2 regions of the Paenibacillus sp. Z6-24 genome follow, and region 1 is predicted to be linked to the other one. Evidence: riboswitches for the same ligand, from Rfam matches in the RefSeq annotation. Region 1 holds a riboswitch; the other holds the start of a gene.
The links. Region 1 has a riboswitch for thiamine pyrophosphate ahead of thiC (phosphomethylpyrimidine synthase ThiC). Riboswitches for the same ligand answer to the same signal wherever they lie in the genome.

Region 1 (8,018 bases):
CTGAAGCTGTGCAGCTCCGGATCATAGGTGAATCGACCCGAGAGTACATAGCTCGTACGGCTGCGTACACATTCCAGCAATTCCTGAATATGCTGCACCACATACGGCCTTTTCAATCCTGCTTTCATTTCCAGACCAAGCCGGTATTGTCCATTGCCATAGGCCACCGGTCTGCAGATCCATTCAATGGTCAACGCTGTGCGGGTCTCAAAATAATTCCTTCTTCCGCCGGGTCGCCTCGGCGGGCTCGTAAACAGGCTCAGCAGTTCGGCGGCCAGCAGCTGCTCCCGGTCTGCGGCAGCTGGATGAACCGGCAATTCGGGCAGATCATGACCGGCAGCCGGTATGCTGCTGTCTGTACCTGCGGCCAGTACCGGCGGCAGACCCAGCTCGCCCGACTCGTAGACATGGATCATCACGGCGGCTACATGCTGGCAATAAGCGGTATACGAAGCCAGCGATGGACAGGTACAGTGTGCATGTGCCTTACCGGCTTCATCAAAATGCAGACGCACCTGCTCCTGCTGATTCGCCCGGATCTGTACGCTCGCTTCATACTGCCTCCGGTGGTCATCATAACGGGTAAAAGCGACCTTGCCTGCACGGTAATAAGCCATTCCTTTACTGTAGGAAGTTTTGCCGCACCACAGCTGAATGGATGGCAGATTGAATTCAGTGCTCATAAGTATGCTCCTGTCCGGCTGTATCTTTCAGCCTTTTTTGCCTTGCAGCTATCTTAGGATTGGCATCTGCATAGATCACAGATGCGCCTTCACGATCTTTATCATATCTCCCTGGCGGATCAGGCCTTCCCGTTCTACCGAACAGACGATGCCGCGGCGCTTTTTGGCGGCAGGGTACATTTTCCCCTTCACAGATCCGTCCGGTCGCCGGGTATGCCTGCCAGCTCTAATTGAATCTCCGGTACTTGCCGGGTGAGAAAGCTGCCCTTGGTATCGACAATCAATACACTTTCGACCGTAATCGGTTGAATCGGTTGTTCCGGTTCACTCATGTAATTTCTCCTTTGGTCCTGACAGTAAAAGCACAGCTTATCGCTTACTCGATTATGCCATATCCGGCAGCGCATTCACCAGACGCAGCAGCCTGTACAGCCCGAAATAGATATCCGCGCAGTAAAAAGACCTGGGGATGAACAGGTTTGAACAGGTACATCGCGTTACCGATGTATGCCTGAATTTCAATTTCCAGCAACGAACCATTATTTTCCACGTATGTAAATTGAGGTTGCAATCAGGATTTCCCTACAGCAATGGCTTAAGTACGAATCATATGCACTTTGTAATCGGTATGAAGAGGCTTTTACTTTTAGTGAAAGGAGGTAATTTATAATGGATACCCAGGTAAAGCAATCCAATAACGCATGGTCACGTGCCAACTGGGCTGAAGCTGGTGTTGATCTGGTCATCCAATTTCCAGGAATGGTTTACCGTTTTGCTGTTTGTATATTTGCCTGTATGTTTGGTAGCTGATCAAGTACAGACCGGCAGATAACAATCAGCCATCTGCAAAAGAAAAAGACTCAGCACCGGCATCACGCCAGTGCTGAGTCTTTTTTATTCATTTCCGAGGCTCTTTCAAAATCGTTATCGTCTATTAGGATACGCTGTGCTTCATCTGCCGGAGTCGTACAACCGATCGGCGGCACACGATTGTCAGCAGAATCGCCAGGCTGCTCATATGCAGCTGGGCCATGTAGGCATACAATCATCTCCCGGAATGAAATTATGAACCTTCGCTGCTTGCGCCAGCTATATATACCAAATTATATATTTAAAATTACGTATAAACATCAGTCTTTCAACGCAGATGTTCTGCGTTGAAAGACTGAATAAATAGCTCCTGCTTCTTACTTCCATTTCGTTATACATTTGTTCCCTGAAAAGGATTAAATTTGACAAATACAAGTGATCCGGCATATAGTCTTACTGTATCCACTAGGGGCGCCTGTACGGGCTGAGATAAAGCATCTGCTTTGGTCCCTTTGAACCTGATCTGGGTTATGCCAGCGTAGGAAAGTGGTTGAGACTTCGTTGATACGACGATACGGTTTCTGCCGCTTCCTGCCCGGAGGCGGCTTTGTGCTGTCTGCGGGAGGAAGTGGAGAGGATCGATTGTCAGTCTGCACAGATACATAGGCAGCAGGCCGATGGGAATAGACGATTGCCGGTTTGACGAACTTATGGCTGCTGAGGCCCCAATAAGATTCCTGCTGGAACAAAGATCGTGAACCTCAAAGACTGCCGTTCTCTGATTCCTCGCTGTACCGCAGATTGTCAGCACTGAAGCCCATCCTGTATACTCCTGCTGCTTCCTCCCTGTATTAGTGTGTCTCCTGGCGGATATCCACATTCGCGAGGAGGTTTTTTGCATTATGGCTATTTATCAGACACCATTACCCGGCAGCCGCAAAGTATATATTCAGGGATCACGGGCAGACATTCAGGTACCGGTACGCGAGATTGCTTTATCCGATAGTGAGATACGCGGAGAGGCCGTACCCAATCCTCCGCTTCATGTCTATGATTCCAGCGGACCCTATACGGATACCGGGCAGCCCGTTGATATTCGTCAGGGACTGGTGCCGCTGCGCCAGGGCTGGATCGAGGAACGCTGCGATACGCTGCGGTATGAAGGCAGACAGGTACTGCCCCAGGATAACGGATTTCTGGACAGTGAACGGGCAGTTCGACAGGGCGCCGAAATATTCCCTCAGGCTCACCGCCAGCCTGCGGCGGCTATCCCCGGCGGCAATGTCACCCAGCTGCATTATGCCCGCCAGGGAATCATTACGCCGGAGATGGAATTTATCGCCCTGCGTGAAGGCATGGAGCCGGAGTTCGTCCGTGCCGAAGTCGCTGCCGGACGAGCGGTAATCCCGGCCAACATCAACCATCCGGAGAGTGAGCCGATGATTATCGGCCGCCATTTTCATGTGAAAATTAATGCCAATATCGGCAACTCGGCTGTCGCCTCCTCCATCGAGGAAGAAGTGGAAAAGATGACCTGGGCGATCCGCTGGGGTGCCGATACGATCATGGACCTGTCCACCGGCAAAAATATTCATACCACAAGGGAGTGGATTATCCGCAATTCTCCCGTGCCCGTCGGTACGGTTCCCATTTATCAGGCACTGGAAAAGGTCAACGGCCGTGCTGAGGATCTGAGCTGGGAAGTCTTCCGCGATACGCTGATAGAGCAGGCCGAGCAGGGGGTCGATTACTTTACGATTCATGCCGGTGTACTGCTGCGTTATATCCCGCTGACGGCCAATCGGGTGACAGGCATCGTCAGCCGCGGCGGCTCGATTATGGCGGCATGGTGTCTTGCGCATCATCAGGAGAATTTTCTATATACCCATTTTAAAGAGATCTGCGAGATTATGAAGAGGTATGACATTACCTTTTCCCTTGGTGACGGGCTGCGTCCGGGTTCGATTGCCGATGCCAATGATGAAGCCCAGTTTGCCGAGCTGGGTACACTTGGAGAGCTGACTCATATCGCCTGGAAACATGATGTGCAGGTAATGATCGAGGGACCGGGTCATGTGCCGATTCATCTGATCAAGGAAAATATGGACCGTCAGCTGGAAGTGTGCGACGAAGCGCCATTTTATACACTGGGTCCGTTAACGACAGATATTGCCCCTGGCTATGACCATATTACTTCAGCGATCGGAGCGGCGATGATTGGCTGGTACGGAACTGCCATGCTCTGCTATGTCACACCCAAGGAGCATCTCGGCCTGCCCAATCGGGAAGACGTCAAGGAAGGCGTCATCGCCTACAAAATCGCCGCCCATGCTGCCGACCTCGCCAAAGGTCATCCACAGGCACGCAAGCGGGATGATGCACTGTCGCGAGCGAGGTTCGAATTCCGCTGGCGCGATCAGTTCCACCTCTCACTCGATCCGGAGCGGGCGATGAGCTACCATGATGAGACCCTTCCAGCCGAAGGCGCCAAAAGTGCTCATTTTTGCTCCATGTGCGGACCCAAATTCTGCAGCATGAAGATTACCCACGATATCCGTGACCAATATGGCTCTGCCGAAGTGGAACAGGCCATGCAGGAGAAGTCACAGGAATTCAAGGCTGGCGGCAGCCGTATTTATAGTTGATTCCGCAGTGACAGTCAGTGTAATATCCATCATTCGACCTCTCCTCTAAGACATATAACAGCAAATTTCCGGAACAGTCACTGTACATAGTGTCCGTTCCGGGAACTTTGCATGCTGGCAGCCTATTATTAAGCAAGGGTAAATATGCAATTTTATATCACATTTACAAAATAAGGTTTTTTATATGACAAATGAGATATATGATCAATGTATCATATGAATACATATTAGGAGTGTGACAATCTTGAATACCTCTTCCATGAAAAAAGCAACCCTGGCTCTGAGCGCTGCCGCTGTATTAAGTGTGCCCCTCTTCACCAGCGGCTTCACGACTGCTGATGCAGCAGCTACCGCCGCGGCCAAAAAAGTGACGGCTCCCAAAAATATTATTCTGTTTATCGGAGACGGTATGGGCGAAGCAAGCCGCAACGCTATCCGCTATGCCACTGTCGGCAAAAACGGTACCCTGGAAATGGACAGAATGCCGGTGTCCGGACTCGTACGCACCAGTTCCAGCGATAGCCTGGTAACAGACTCTGCCGCGGCTGCAACGGCGATTGCGACCGGTGTCAAAACATACAATGGTGCGATCGGCATGGATGCCAAGAAAAAGCCGGTCACTACCATTATGGAACTGGCCAAAAAAGCAGGCATGTCCACCGGCGTCGTAACGACCAGCCAGGTAACGGATGCGACAGGCGCGGCCTTTGGCGCTCATGTAGAGAACCGTTCCGCACAGAGCGAGATCGCCAAGCAGTACATTGAGAACAGCAAAATCGACGTTCTGCTCGGCGGAGGCGAAGATTTCTGGTATCCAAAAGGAACAGCAGGTGCTCATCCGGACGCTCCGGCTGAAGACCCATCGGAAGGCAGCAAAGGTACCCAGGGTAATCTCGTCGACCGTGCCAAGAAACTGGGCTATGACTATGTCACCGATACCGCCGAGATGAAAGCTTCCAAAGGCAGCAAACTGCTCGGTCTGTTCGCCAACGAAGAGATGTTCCAGGCGCATAATGAACTGGGCAACAAATACAATCCAACCGTATCCCTCCCGGATATGACTACCAAAGCGCTGGACGTACTGTCCAAAAACGATAAAGGGTTCTTCCTGATGGTCGAGGAAGAAGGCACCGACGAGATGGCCCATGACAATGATGCTGCATTGACGATCAAAGCCGGCCAGCAGCTGGACAAAGCCGTCAAAGTCGCCAAAGACTATGCCAAAAAGCATCCTGACACGCTCGTACTCGTTACCGCTGACCATGAGACAGGCGGTATGGTGATTGAAGAAGTCGACGCTGATGATGAGTCCGGTGACGGCGAATCCAAGGAAGACGGCCCGTTCACTATCGCCGGTTCCAAAGAGCAATTCTATGTGGACTGGACAACAGGCGGCCACAGTGCAGTAGACGTAGCACTGACAGCGATGGGCCCGGGTTCCGAAGAGTTCACCGGCAACTACCAGAACACAGCAATTCACGACAAACTGGTCAAATTGCTGAAGCTCAAGTAATCTCGATTTTCAGCAACAGGCATCGGTTATTCACCCTTGCCGCATAAAAAAGCGGGCTGTCCCTTATCGGGAAACAGCCTGCTTTTTTTGCTGATCCAAACTCGGACCGCTCATGCTTTTTTCATATACTGCTGTACAAAGTCCGGCTGTTCCTCGCTGACCATATCGATAACAGCCTGGAACAGATTCGGCGGATACTCCGCAATCCGGTGACACAGATACAGATACCATTCATGACCATAGGTCAGGTAAATGCGTACCGGATGACCGTCATCCAGCAGACGACGGCTGAGATCCGGGCGAATGCCATACAGCAGCTCATATTCCACATAGCTATCCGTTTCGCGTCCCATCTCCAGCATCTGCTCGATCAGCGCTTCATCATGTGTGGCCACCGATACCCGGCAGCCCTGCCTGACCGCATATTCCACCAGTTCCATATAACGTGTATCCAGCTGCTGCGAACGCGGCAGGGAGATGGATGACGGCTCTTGGTAGGCACCTTTGACGATACGTACGCGGGAACCGGCAGGCAGACTCGTGACAGCATCTTCCGGTGTCCGGTGCAGCTGGGCCTGCAGCGTAATGCCAATATTCCCCGGATACTGCCGGACTGCACGGGTATACACCGACAGGATTCGGTCTATTTTGGCAGACTCCTCCATGCTGATGAAGAGCTCCACTCCCACCGATTCTGCCTGTCCAGCCAGCTCCAATAGATGCTGCAGCGTTATTTCCGTATCCAGCAGCAGCCCGATATGCGACAGGTCAAAGGATACCCGGTTTCCATGGCTATCCGATCCTGCTTCACGGATCAACGCAGACAGTTCCTGTACTGCCTGCTCGCACTCTTCCGCATACTGCGTATTTTCCCCAATATATTCGAGCGATACGGCGTAGCCTTCAGCTTCCAGCCGCCTTCCGGTATGCAGCGCCTGCGAGCGGTTTTCTCCGGTCACATAGCGATCCGCCGCTTTCCTCAGCAGCCGGTTCATGACCGGATCATGATCGATATACTCCTTGATATCCTGTCTGCGGGCAACAGATTTCAGTGCATCGGACAGCTGTTTTTCCATCGATTCATTGCGTGCTAATGGATTCATTGTATTCATCATGTACCTTCCCTTCTCCTGATCTGTTGCCAGCATACAGGACCAGTGCCCCTAGGGATTGTACAAAATTGCTATTTACCACATACAGCTACACCGACAGACTGTATTTGCCCGGCGTCACACCGACCATCCGGGTGAACAGACGTGTCAGATGACTCTGGTCGTAAAACCCAGCCTCCACCGCGATATCGGCGATTGGTCGCTGGCGAGCCAGCTCGGTTTTGGCATAGTTAACACGCAGTACATTCTGATACCGGTGCGGCGGCAGATGATTCCACTGCTTGAACAGGCGAATCAGATGAAACCTGCTGATTCCCACCTCCTGCTCCAGCTGGGCCAGTGTGATTTTTTCATTGAAATGGGTATGCAGATAGTCACGAATCCGCCCTATGTATTTATGGTCTCCATCAGATGAATGTCCATGACGCACATCACCGGACTCCTGGCCTGCCAGTGTCTGCATCATTTCGATCAATGCGCTCTCTACAGCCAGCGCACTTTCCTGCTGCCGAAGCTGCTGCATGATCAGTCGGATCTGCCAGCGGCAGGCTTCATTTTTGCCGGCAGACAGCAGATACGGAATATGGATAGCTTCCCTTTCCCGCCGCTCCAGTCCCTGCAGCCATTCCGGCTGGATGAACAGCATCCGGTACTGCCAATTCATTCCCTCTTCGGGATGACAGGCATGGAGCATCTGCGGAGGAAAACTGATCACACGTCCTTGTTCTACCATCATCGATGTCCCATCGCACCAGGCATTCGTCCGCCCCTGCTCGATCAACCCGATCGAATATTCCTCATGAAAATGTCGGTGATATGCCAGATCATCGGCCAGGCACTGCTTGGCTTCCAGAAAAGGCAGATCCGGGTGACGGTAAAATATCATATCAGCCATGTTACGCACCTCCTTTGTCGAATAGTATGGATAGCAAAAAGCCGCCAGTCAAGGAGTTTCCCTGACCAGCGGCTGCGCTGGAACATTACCATACTTTGCGATATGAAATGCTCTTTATTTAATTGACCAATCATTTACCTGTTATCTGTCCGGCTGTCCTACTCTTGCAGAGCATTCAGTACCAGACTGTTCACATAGGAGTTGAAGATCAGACCTACATGGTAGACACCGGAAATACGGATATTGTTCGCACCATCGACGATGGAGAGGTAGTTGCTGACGACCTGATCGTTGATGCTGTAGATCGAAGTCATATCGATACCTGCAGGTGCAGTACCTGTAGTCAGACGGTTAGCACCG
Region 2 (8,018 bases), 480 kb from region 1:
ATGACCATTTCCGCACCTTCCAGTGCGTCTACAATTTCAGACTGTTGATTCCAGGATACATGACCCGGCCGCCTGGAAATAATAACGACGTCATAACCCATTTCCCTGAATCCGGCTTCAAAATACTGGCCAATAAATCCTGTGCCGCCAGCGAGCACAATTTTACCAGACATAGTACCAGCCCATTTCATGAGGTATAGTGAATTCCCCGGTTATTCGCAGATTCAGCAGATGGGAAATATTTCGAAATTAAACTAAAACACGAATAAACGGAACAACTGTTCACTATATTAATAAACCACGGAAGCAGGCTACGAAAGGTGATTCGTAAAATAAAACGGATTTGGATCACTATTTGGCAGGCTGCCCGATATAGCAAACAGCTGTCTGCAAGATATTGCCGCCGCTCCATGATTCTGCCCGCACAAAAGCAAAATAGGAATATACCGACCTATTATTGTTATGTATCTACTGTTTAATGCTATTTCCAACCTATTATTCTATAGGTAGAAGAGAGCTTTGTCATCTACATGGCGATGTATTTATTAGGATACATGATATTGTTATGCAATGATAACGTCGAATGCTGCCGCAGCAAGCAGACAGCAGAACAGCTGCCCTTTCCCGTAGCGGAAAAGAACAGCTGCAAAGTGGTGAGCCGTCAATAGATATCTCTTGTATGCCAGAAGCAAAAGACAGCAGCGAAGCCGGGGCTCCATATGTCTGATTGCTCGCCAGGCTTTCCATGCTTTACCCGCTATCTATCCATTTAATCGGGCAGCTGGTTCGGTTCGTGCTTCATACGTTCACGGATACCACCATCCACATCCTGCCCGCTCAGCATGGGCTGATGCAGACTGCCGGAGGTGGAGCCGGCGGGTGGTGCGCTCTGGATCACTTTTTGCAGATATTTGGCATTGAGGCTCTCGGTCAGACCGGGCATCAGATTGCTGGAAATGGTCGTTCCTTTGGTCTTGGCGCCGACTTCCACATTTTCTTGCGGGTTGTCGATCAGATCAATGATGGCATCGATCACATTTTGTGGATCGTCCATCGGCTTCATTTCGGCCCGGTGACCGGTATAGTTGCCGGTATGCTCAAACCATGGCGTATCGGTCGCCCATGGATGCACGGTACAGACGTGAATATCCTGCTGATCTTCCAGCTGCATCTCCTGATACAGTGCAGCACTCAATCCGGCTACAGCGAACTTGGTCGCTCCATAAGCGGTGTAATACGGGAAAGGAACCTTGCTGACGATCGAGCCGAGGTTGATCAGTGTGCCATGTCCCTGCTGCTTGAACTGGCGCAATGCATAATGACTGCCATACATCGTACCCAGCACATTAGTCTCGACCAGACGGGTCAGGTCGGCTGTCGGAATCTCGGTATACGGACCGATCGCGCCAACACCGGCATTGTTGATCCATACATCGATTTTGCCAAAAGCAGACATGGCCGCGTCAAACAGGCGGGCAATATCTTCTTCCCGGCCGACATCAGTTGTTACGGCAAGCGCATTGGGACCGATCTCGGCAGCCATTTGCTCGATCAATTCGGTACGGCGGGCAGCGAGCACTACATTGGCGCCTTCAGCGGCGAGCTGCTGGGCGACCCCTTTGCCGATACCACTGGATGCACCGGTGATGAGGACAGTTAACTGGTCATGCGGAATTTTCTGAACCATATTCATTCCTCCTGTTCTGGATAAATGGATTTGTACATCAATACCCGTGTGTTCCCGGGGCCAATCGGATCGGCTGCATATCGACAAGTAGAATCCTCATGCTGCCTATGTGTCAGAGGACAGTGGATTATTTCCCATCATCGGGCCGTGGATGACCATGCCCGTCTCCGTGAACCCCGGTGCCTTCAAATACCGGATCATACAGACTGCCTGCGGTGAACTCGGCCGGTGGTGCTTCGTAGATCATGTTCTGGACGAACTGGCCGCTGATTTTCTCGGTCATTCGCGGCAGCAGATTGCTGGATAGGGCTGTTCCTTTAACCTTGAAGCCGACTTCGACACTCTCCTGCGGATGGTCGATCAGCCGGTACATGGCATCGATAATATCATCCGGATCATCGAGCGGCTTCATATCAATCTCGTGACCACTGTAGTTGGCAGCATGACCGGTCCACGGCGTATTCATCACCCATGGATGGACGGCACAGACATGAATATCCTGATGTCCTTCGAGCTGCATCTCCTGATTCAGCGCATAGCTGAGGCCGGAGACTGCCGCTTTGCTGCCGCTGTAGGCAGCCAGATACGGAAAGGCGAGTTTGCCGGCAAAGGAAGAGACATTGATCAGCGTCCCGTAGCCCTGCTGCTTGAACTGGCGCAGCGCATAATGGCTGCCATACATATTGCCGAGCAGATTGATCCGGGTCATCTGTACGAGTGACGATAACGGCGATTCGGTAAAGGGGCCGATCGCAATCGCGCCTGCGTTGTTCACCCATACATCGATCTGGCCAAGCTGGGACATCGCTGCTTCATATACGGCGGCAATATCCTCTTCCCGGCTCACATCGGCAGTGACGGCAAAGATTTTGGGCGCGTACTGCTGCTCCATTTGCTTGAGCAGATGAGTGCGGCGGGCAGCGATAACGACGCTTGCGCCTTCGGCGGCGAGCCGCTGTGCAAGTCCAAGTCCTGTGCCGCTGGAAGCTCCGGTAATGACTACATTTAGCTGGTCGTGCGGTATATTTCGTGGCATTTATGTTCCCTCCCAGGATAGAGCTGATGTCTGAATATGCGTTCGTTGGGATATCGTTTGCACATATTCTCGTCATGCCCCCTTGCCGATACGGGCACAGAGTGGGCGACGAGTCATGGATTTCCTGTTATTTCCTGCATTCCAATGTAATACACATACCCGATCGAACCGGCGTTTACTCGTTGTTGCACCAATTTCCATAGTTCTTTCATAAAGTCATGCATGAAACTGGCTGGCTGGCAAAGTGCAGAGCAAGGTGGCATACCGCCGCAGGCATCCGGTCTATGATCGCCATCGATGATCTTGACAGCCGGCCGGATGCTGTGTAGAGTAAGAGGCAATCAAAGAGACTTCTGTCACATGTATTTTGTACAGCCTGTACAGGAATGCTGCGACAGCAATCTTATATTGTGAAAGACCACTAGGGGAGCCATTCACTGGCTGAGACGAGATTGCCTCGGACCCTTGGAACCTGATCTAGTTCGTACTAGCGTAGGAAAGTGGAGACCGAGCAGGGCTAACTATGCCATTATTCTGCCGCTCCATATGGAGCGGCTTTTTTGCGTGGATATGCAGCATCAGCTAACGTGATCCGGCACTGTCCCTAGAGCGGGCCGCCGGTGAGCATCCATTTTCCCAAGGGAGGTTCTTTCCGAACACATCAGCAAAGGGAGAGATGACAGTATGAGTTTTTCAGCAGAAATCAGACAGGCGGCCGATCCGGTATTTGAGGCGATTTATCACCATCCGTTCGTGCAGGGTATTGCGAGGGGGGACCTCAAGCCGGAGCAGCTAGTCCATTATGTAAAGCAGGATTTTGAATACCTGAACTCGTTTATGCGGATCTATGGTACCGCGATCTCCAAATGTACTAGCCGCGAAGATATGGACATGTTCAATCAGCAGATATCCTTTGTATTGAACAGCGAGGTGCATCCGCACAACAACTTCTGCCATGTCGCCGGAGTACCGTACGAACAGCTGCAGGGTTATCCGGTAGCGCCGTCCGCGCATAACTATATCCGTCATATGCTGACCGCTGCACAGGAAGGCGATCTGGGCGATATTCTCGCCGTACTGCTGCCATGTCCATGGACGTACTGGGAGATCGGCAAGCGGCTGCTGGAAGACGTGAAGCCGGATGTATCCCATCCGTTCTATGACTGGATCGATTTCTACGGCAATCGTACCGATACGATTACGAGTCGATTCTGTACACGACTGGACGAGATTGCCGCGGCATCGACACCGGCGCACAGGGAGCGGATGAAGCAGCATTTTATCCTCAGCTGCCAGTTTGAATATATGTTCTGGGAGATGGCCTATACGCTGGAAGATTGGCCGGTGCAGCTGGAGGTGACCTCCGTATGAACTGGAAAATGAAAGAGGTCGTGCTGACCGTTATTCTCGCGGTGGCCTGCGGGGTACTCTATCTGGGCTGGTCGACGTTGTGGATTCCGATCTCCGCGCTGGTCGGGCCGATCGGAGCAGGATTTATGTTTGGCATCTGGATTATTGCCAGTCCAATCGTCGCCTATATTATTCGCAAGCCGGGCGCCGCGCTGATCGCCGAAGTCGCGGCGGCGGCAGTAGAGATGCTGACCGGCAGCCATTTCGGACTGTCTGCGCTGCTGATTGGGGTATTTCAGGGATTGGGCGCGGAGATTGCTTTTGCCATATTCGGATACAAGCGGTACAACGTATTCACCTTGATGCTGTCTGGAGCACTGGCTGCGGTGGGCAGCATTGCCTACAATTTGGTCGCCAACGGACTCGGCTATTATACCACCCAGATGTTCTTCCTGACGCTGGGCATTCACGTGATCAGCGGCATCGTGCTGGGCGGACTGCTGGCCAAGGTGATCGTCGAAGCACTGGCCCGTACCGGTGTGCTGAATCCGTATGAAATCATGAAGTCACGCCGCAAACAGGGGAAACCGCATGCAGTGGCATCTCGGGTGTAAGGAACTGTCGGTCGGCTTTGATCATCAGGAAGAGACGGTGCGGGTGCTGGATCGAATCACCCTGTCCATCACCCGCGGGGAAAAGGTACTGATCCTCGGACCGAGCGGCAGCGGCAAATCAACGCTGCTGTCGGCACTGTCCGGCATTATCCCCGATCATGTCGAAGCCGAAGTAGAAGGAGAGATTTACCGGCAGGAAGCCTGCGGCGTGATGTTCCAGGACCCGGATACCCAGTTCTGCATGCTGCATGTGGATGAGGAGATCGCCTTTAGCCTGGAGAATCGGCGTGTGCCGCGCGGCGAGATGGATGGCATCATCCGGCAGGTGATGCAGATGGTCGGCTTACAGCTGGAGCCTCATACGCCGATCGACACATTGTCCGGCGGCATGAAGCAGCGCCTGGCGCTGGCCTGTCTGCTGGCACTGGAACCGGAAGTGCTGTTCTTCGACGAGCCGACTGCCCAACTGGACCCGGTCAGCCGCCGGGACGTATTTGGGCTGCTCCGCGAGATTGCGGGCAAAACGGGTCAAACGATGGTATTCGTCGAGCATGTACTGGACGGTTGTATCGAATGGATGGACCGGGTCATTCTGCTGGATCGCCATGGGCGGATTATCGCAGATGGGGAGCCGGCACATATCGTGACCCATTATCGGCAGCAGATGGAAGAGGCAGGGATCTGGCTGCCACGGCTGTTTCCGTACAGCTGGCAGGAGGTGGTGAATGATCCATCGCATCCGCTGGCAGATGTGCTGCGCCATGAGCTAAGGGAGCGGATGGAGCGTGACCGTCAGGCTTCACTTTCGTCCTCTGCAGCATCGTCAATCCATACCTTATCCTCCAATGTATCCGCTGCGAACGGCACTGTGATCATACAAACCGACCAGCTCAGCATCGGTTACCGCAAGCGTCCGGTCATGCAGCAGATCAATCTGTCGCTGCCTGCCGGGGAGTGGATCGCCATCACCGGGCAGAATGGCAGCGGCAAAAGCACATTTCTCAAAAGCCTGCTGCGATTGGAGCCGCTGCTGTCCGGACGGATTATGCTGCAGGGCAAGGAGCTGCGCAAATGGCCGGATCGTGACCTGTATGCGCAGGCCGGTTTTGTTTTTCAGAATCCGGAGCTGCAGTTTGTAACCGATACGGTGTATGACGAGATTGCCTTTGGCGGCAGACAGCGGGGATGGCCGGAAGAGCTGCTGCGGGAGAAGACGGTACAGCTGCTGCAGGAGTTCGGACTGGAGGATTACCAGGATCAGCATCCCTTTACTCTCAGTCTCGGACAAAAGCGCCGGCTCAGCGTCGCCACGATGCTGCTGTTCGACCAGGAGCTATTGCTGCTCGATGAGCCGACATTTGGCCAGGATGCCCGGACAGCGGCAGAGCTGATCCGTCGGCTCAAGCAGCGTCAGCAGCAGGGCACGACGATTATCATGGTGACCCATGATATGGATCTGGTCGATGAGCATGCCGACCGGGTGATCCTGTTCGGGAAGGGCGAGGTTGCTTACGATGGTACGCCGTATCGCCTCTTCACCGATCAGAAGCTGCTGCAGGACAGCGCCATTATCGCGCCGCTGCATTACCGGTTGAACCATCAGCGAGAGGAGCGCGTTATCATATGAAAAGTAACGGCTCCTGGCTGTCCACGCTCAATCCATCGTGCAAGCTGATCGCTCATCTGCTCGTCATGTTCCTGCTGATGGGCATCTCCGATCCAGTGATCACGCTGTGCCTCTGGCTGCTCGCTGTTGTGATCGGCATTACGCTGGGCGGCTGGCGGTTATCCTATCTGCTCCGCCGTCTGCTGCCGTACACGCTCTTCTTCGTGCTGATCTTCTGGATGCTGGCGGCATTTGGTAAAGGCGAACATGTTCTCTGGCAGTGGGCCTGGTTCCGTATTACCGAGGAGAGCATGAACAACGGACTGACGATCGGGCTGCGGATGCTGGGCTTTGTCACGTACGGGCTGCTGTTCACTTCGACGACCGATCTGACGGCGCTCATGATGAGCCTGATCCACCAGCTGCGCTTGTCGCCCAAGTGGGCGTACGGCATGCTGGCCGGATTCCGCTTTATCCCGCTGTTTCAGAGCGAGCTGCAGCAGATGAAGTCCGCCCACAAGATTCGCGGCTACAAACAGAAAAACAGCTGGAAAGCCTTTGCACGCTACGCGCTGCCGCTGTTCACCCAGGGCATCCGCAAGTCCGAACGGATTGCAGTGGCGATGGAGGCGAGAGGATTCACGGGAACGCGGGACCGGACGTATTATCTGACGCCGGTGATGACGGGAAGAGACTGGGTCTACGCCGCGTCGCTGCTTCTTGCAGCCGGATGTATTGCCTGGCTGCTGCCTTGGTGATAAAGGAATTTGAGTCTGGAAGGTTGTACTGGAAAGATGTAAATGAAATATGGAAGCTCTGGCCTGCCGCTTTGTAGTGGCAGGTTTTGTTATGTATAAGCAAGTTGGTCGAAGGGGCGGAGAATCCTGCTTGCAATTTATGAGAGCAAAAGATTATAGGCATGACAGCTTAGGCAAACAGATCCGAATTCTTATAGCATACCGGCCTTCCTCCAAAGTTGTTACTGCTCTTCAAAGACGCTACAATCGGTCTATATACGAATCAAAATAACGAAAATGGAGGAATGCATCATGAACCAGCATCAACTGATCGATCTGTCCGTCACGCTCAAAACAGGCATTGCATCCGATCCGCCGATTGGCCTGCCCGAAATCGACTACATCAATCATCAGCAAGGGGCACAGCAGCTGGTGGCGAGCTTTCCCGGGCTGAATGTAGAAGATCTGCCAGGCCGGGAGGGTTGGGCGATTGAACAGCTACGGGTGACGACCCATGTCGGTACACATGTGGACGCGCCGTATCATTACCGTTCCACCACGGATGATGGTCAGCCGATGCCGACGATTGATGAGATTCCGTTGGACTGGTTTTACGGACCGGGGGTGAAGCTGGATTTTCGTCATCTGCCGGACGGTCATATCGTCACTGCACAGGAGGTTGAAGAGGAGCTGAACCGGATCGATCATCGGCTGCAGCCGGGTGATATTGTGCTGGTGAACACCTCTGCCGGTGAGCGATATGGTGAAGCCGATTTTCTGGCGAAAGGCTGCGGTATGGGACGTGAAGCTACGCTGTATTTGACCGAGCGCGGCGTACGGCTCGTCGGCACGGATGCATGGAGCTGGGATGCCCCATTCAGCCATACAGCCCGTCGTTATGCGGAGGAGCAGGACCCTTCGATGATCTGGGAAGGACATTATGCAGGCAGCACGACTCCGTACTGTCAGATCGAGAAGCTGGCCAATC

Region 2: linked by a shared signal. The riboswitch ahead of tenA (thiaminase II) and the one ahead of thiC (phosphomethylpyrimidine synthase ThiC) in region 1 are both predicted to bind thiamine pyrophosphate.

Annotation. Positions count from the first base shown of each region.
Region 1 covers NZ_CP096398.1:4,805,845-4,813,862, forward strand. The annotation lists gene M1D61_RS20775 (DEAD/DEAH box helicase) at 1-683, opposite strand, end outside; gene M1D61_RS20780 (hypothetical protein) at 872-1,015, opposite strand; gene M1D61_RS20785 (hypothetical protein) at 1,353-1,493, shown strand; TPP riboswitch at 1,951-2,055, shown strand; gene thiC (phosphomethylpyrimidine synthase ThiC) at 2,396-4,138, shown strand; gene M1D61_RS20795 (alkaline phosphatase) at 4,398-5,651, shown strand; gene M1D61_RS20800 (proline dehydrogenase family protein) at 5,762-6,766, opposite strand; gene M1D61_RS20805 (AraC family transcriptional regulator) at 6,852-7,658, opposite strand; gene M1D61_RS20810 (esterase/lipase family protein) at 7,817-8,018, opposite strand, start outside.
Region 2 covers NZ_CP096398.1:215,919-223,936, forward strand. The annotation lists gene M1D61_RS00940 (TIGR01777 family oxidoreductase) at 1-173, opposite strand, end outside; gene M1D61_RS00945 (SDR family NAD(P)-dependent oxidoreductase) at 770-1,687, opposite strand; gene M1D61_RS00950 (SDR family NAD(P)-dependent oxidoreductase) at 1,815-2,723, opposite strand; TPP riboswitch at 3,137-3,239, shown strand; gene tenA (thiaminase II) at 3,408-4,094, shown strand; gene M1D61_RS00960 (ECF transporter S component) at 4,091-4,687, shown strand; gene M1D61_RS00965 (ABC transporter ATP-binding protein) at 4,665-6,314, shown strand; gene M1D61_RS00970 (energy-coupling factor transporter transmembrane component T family protein) at 6,311-7,051, shown strand; gene M1D61_RS00975 (cyclase family protein) at 7,343-8,018, shown strand, end outside.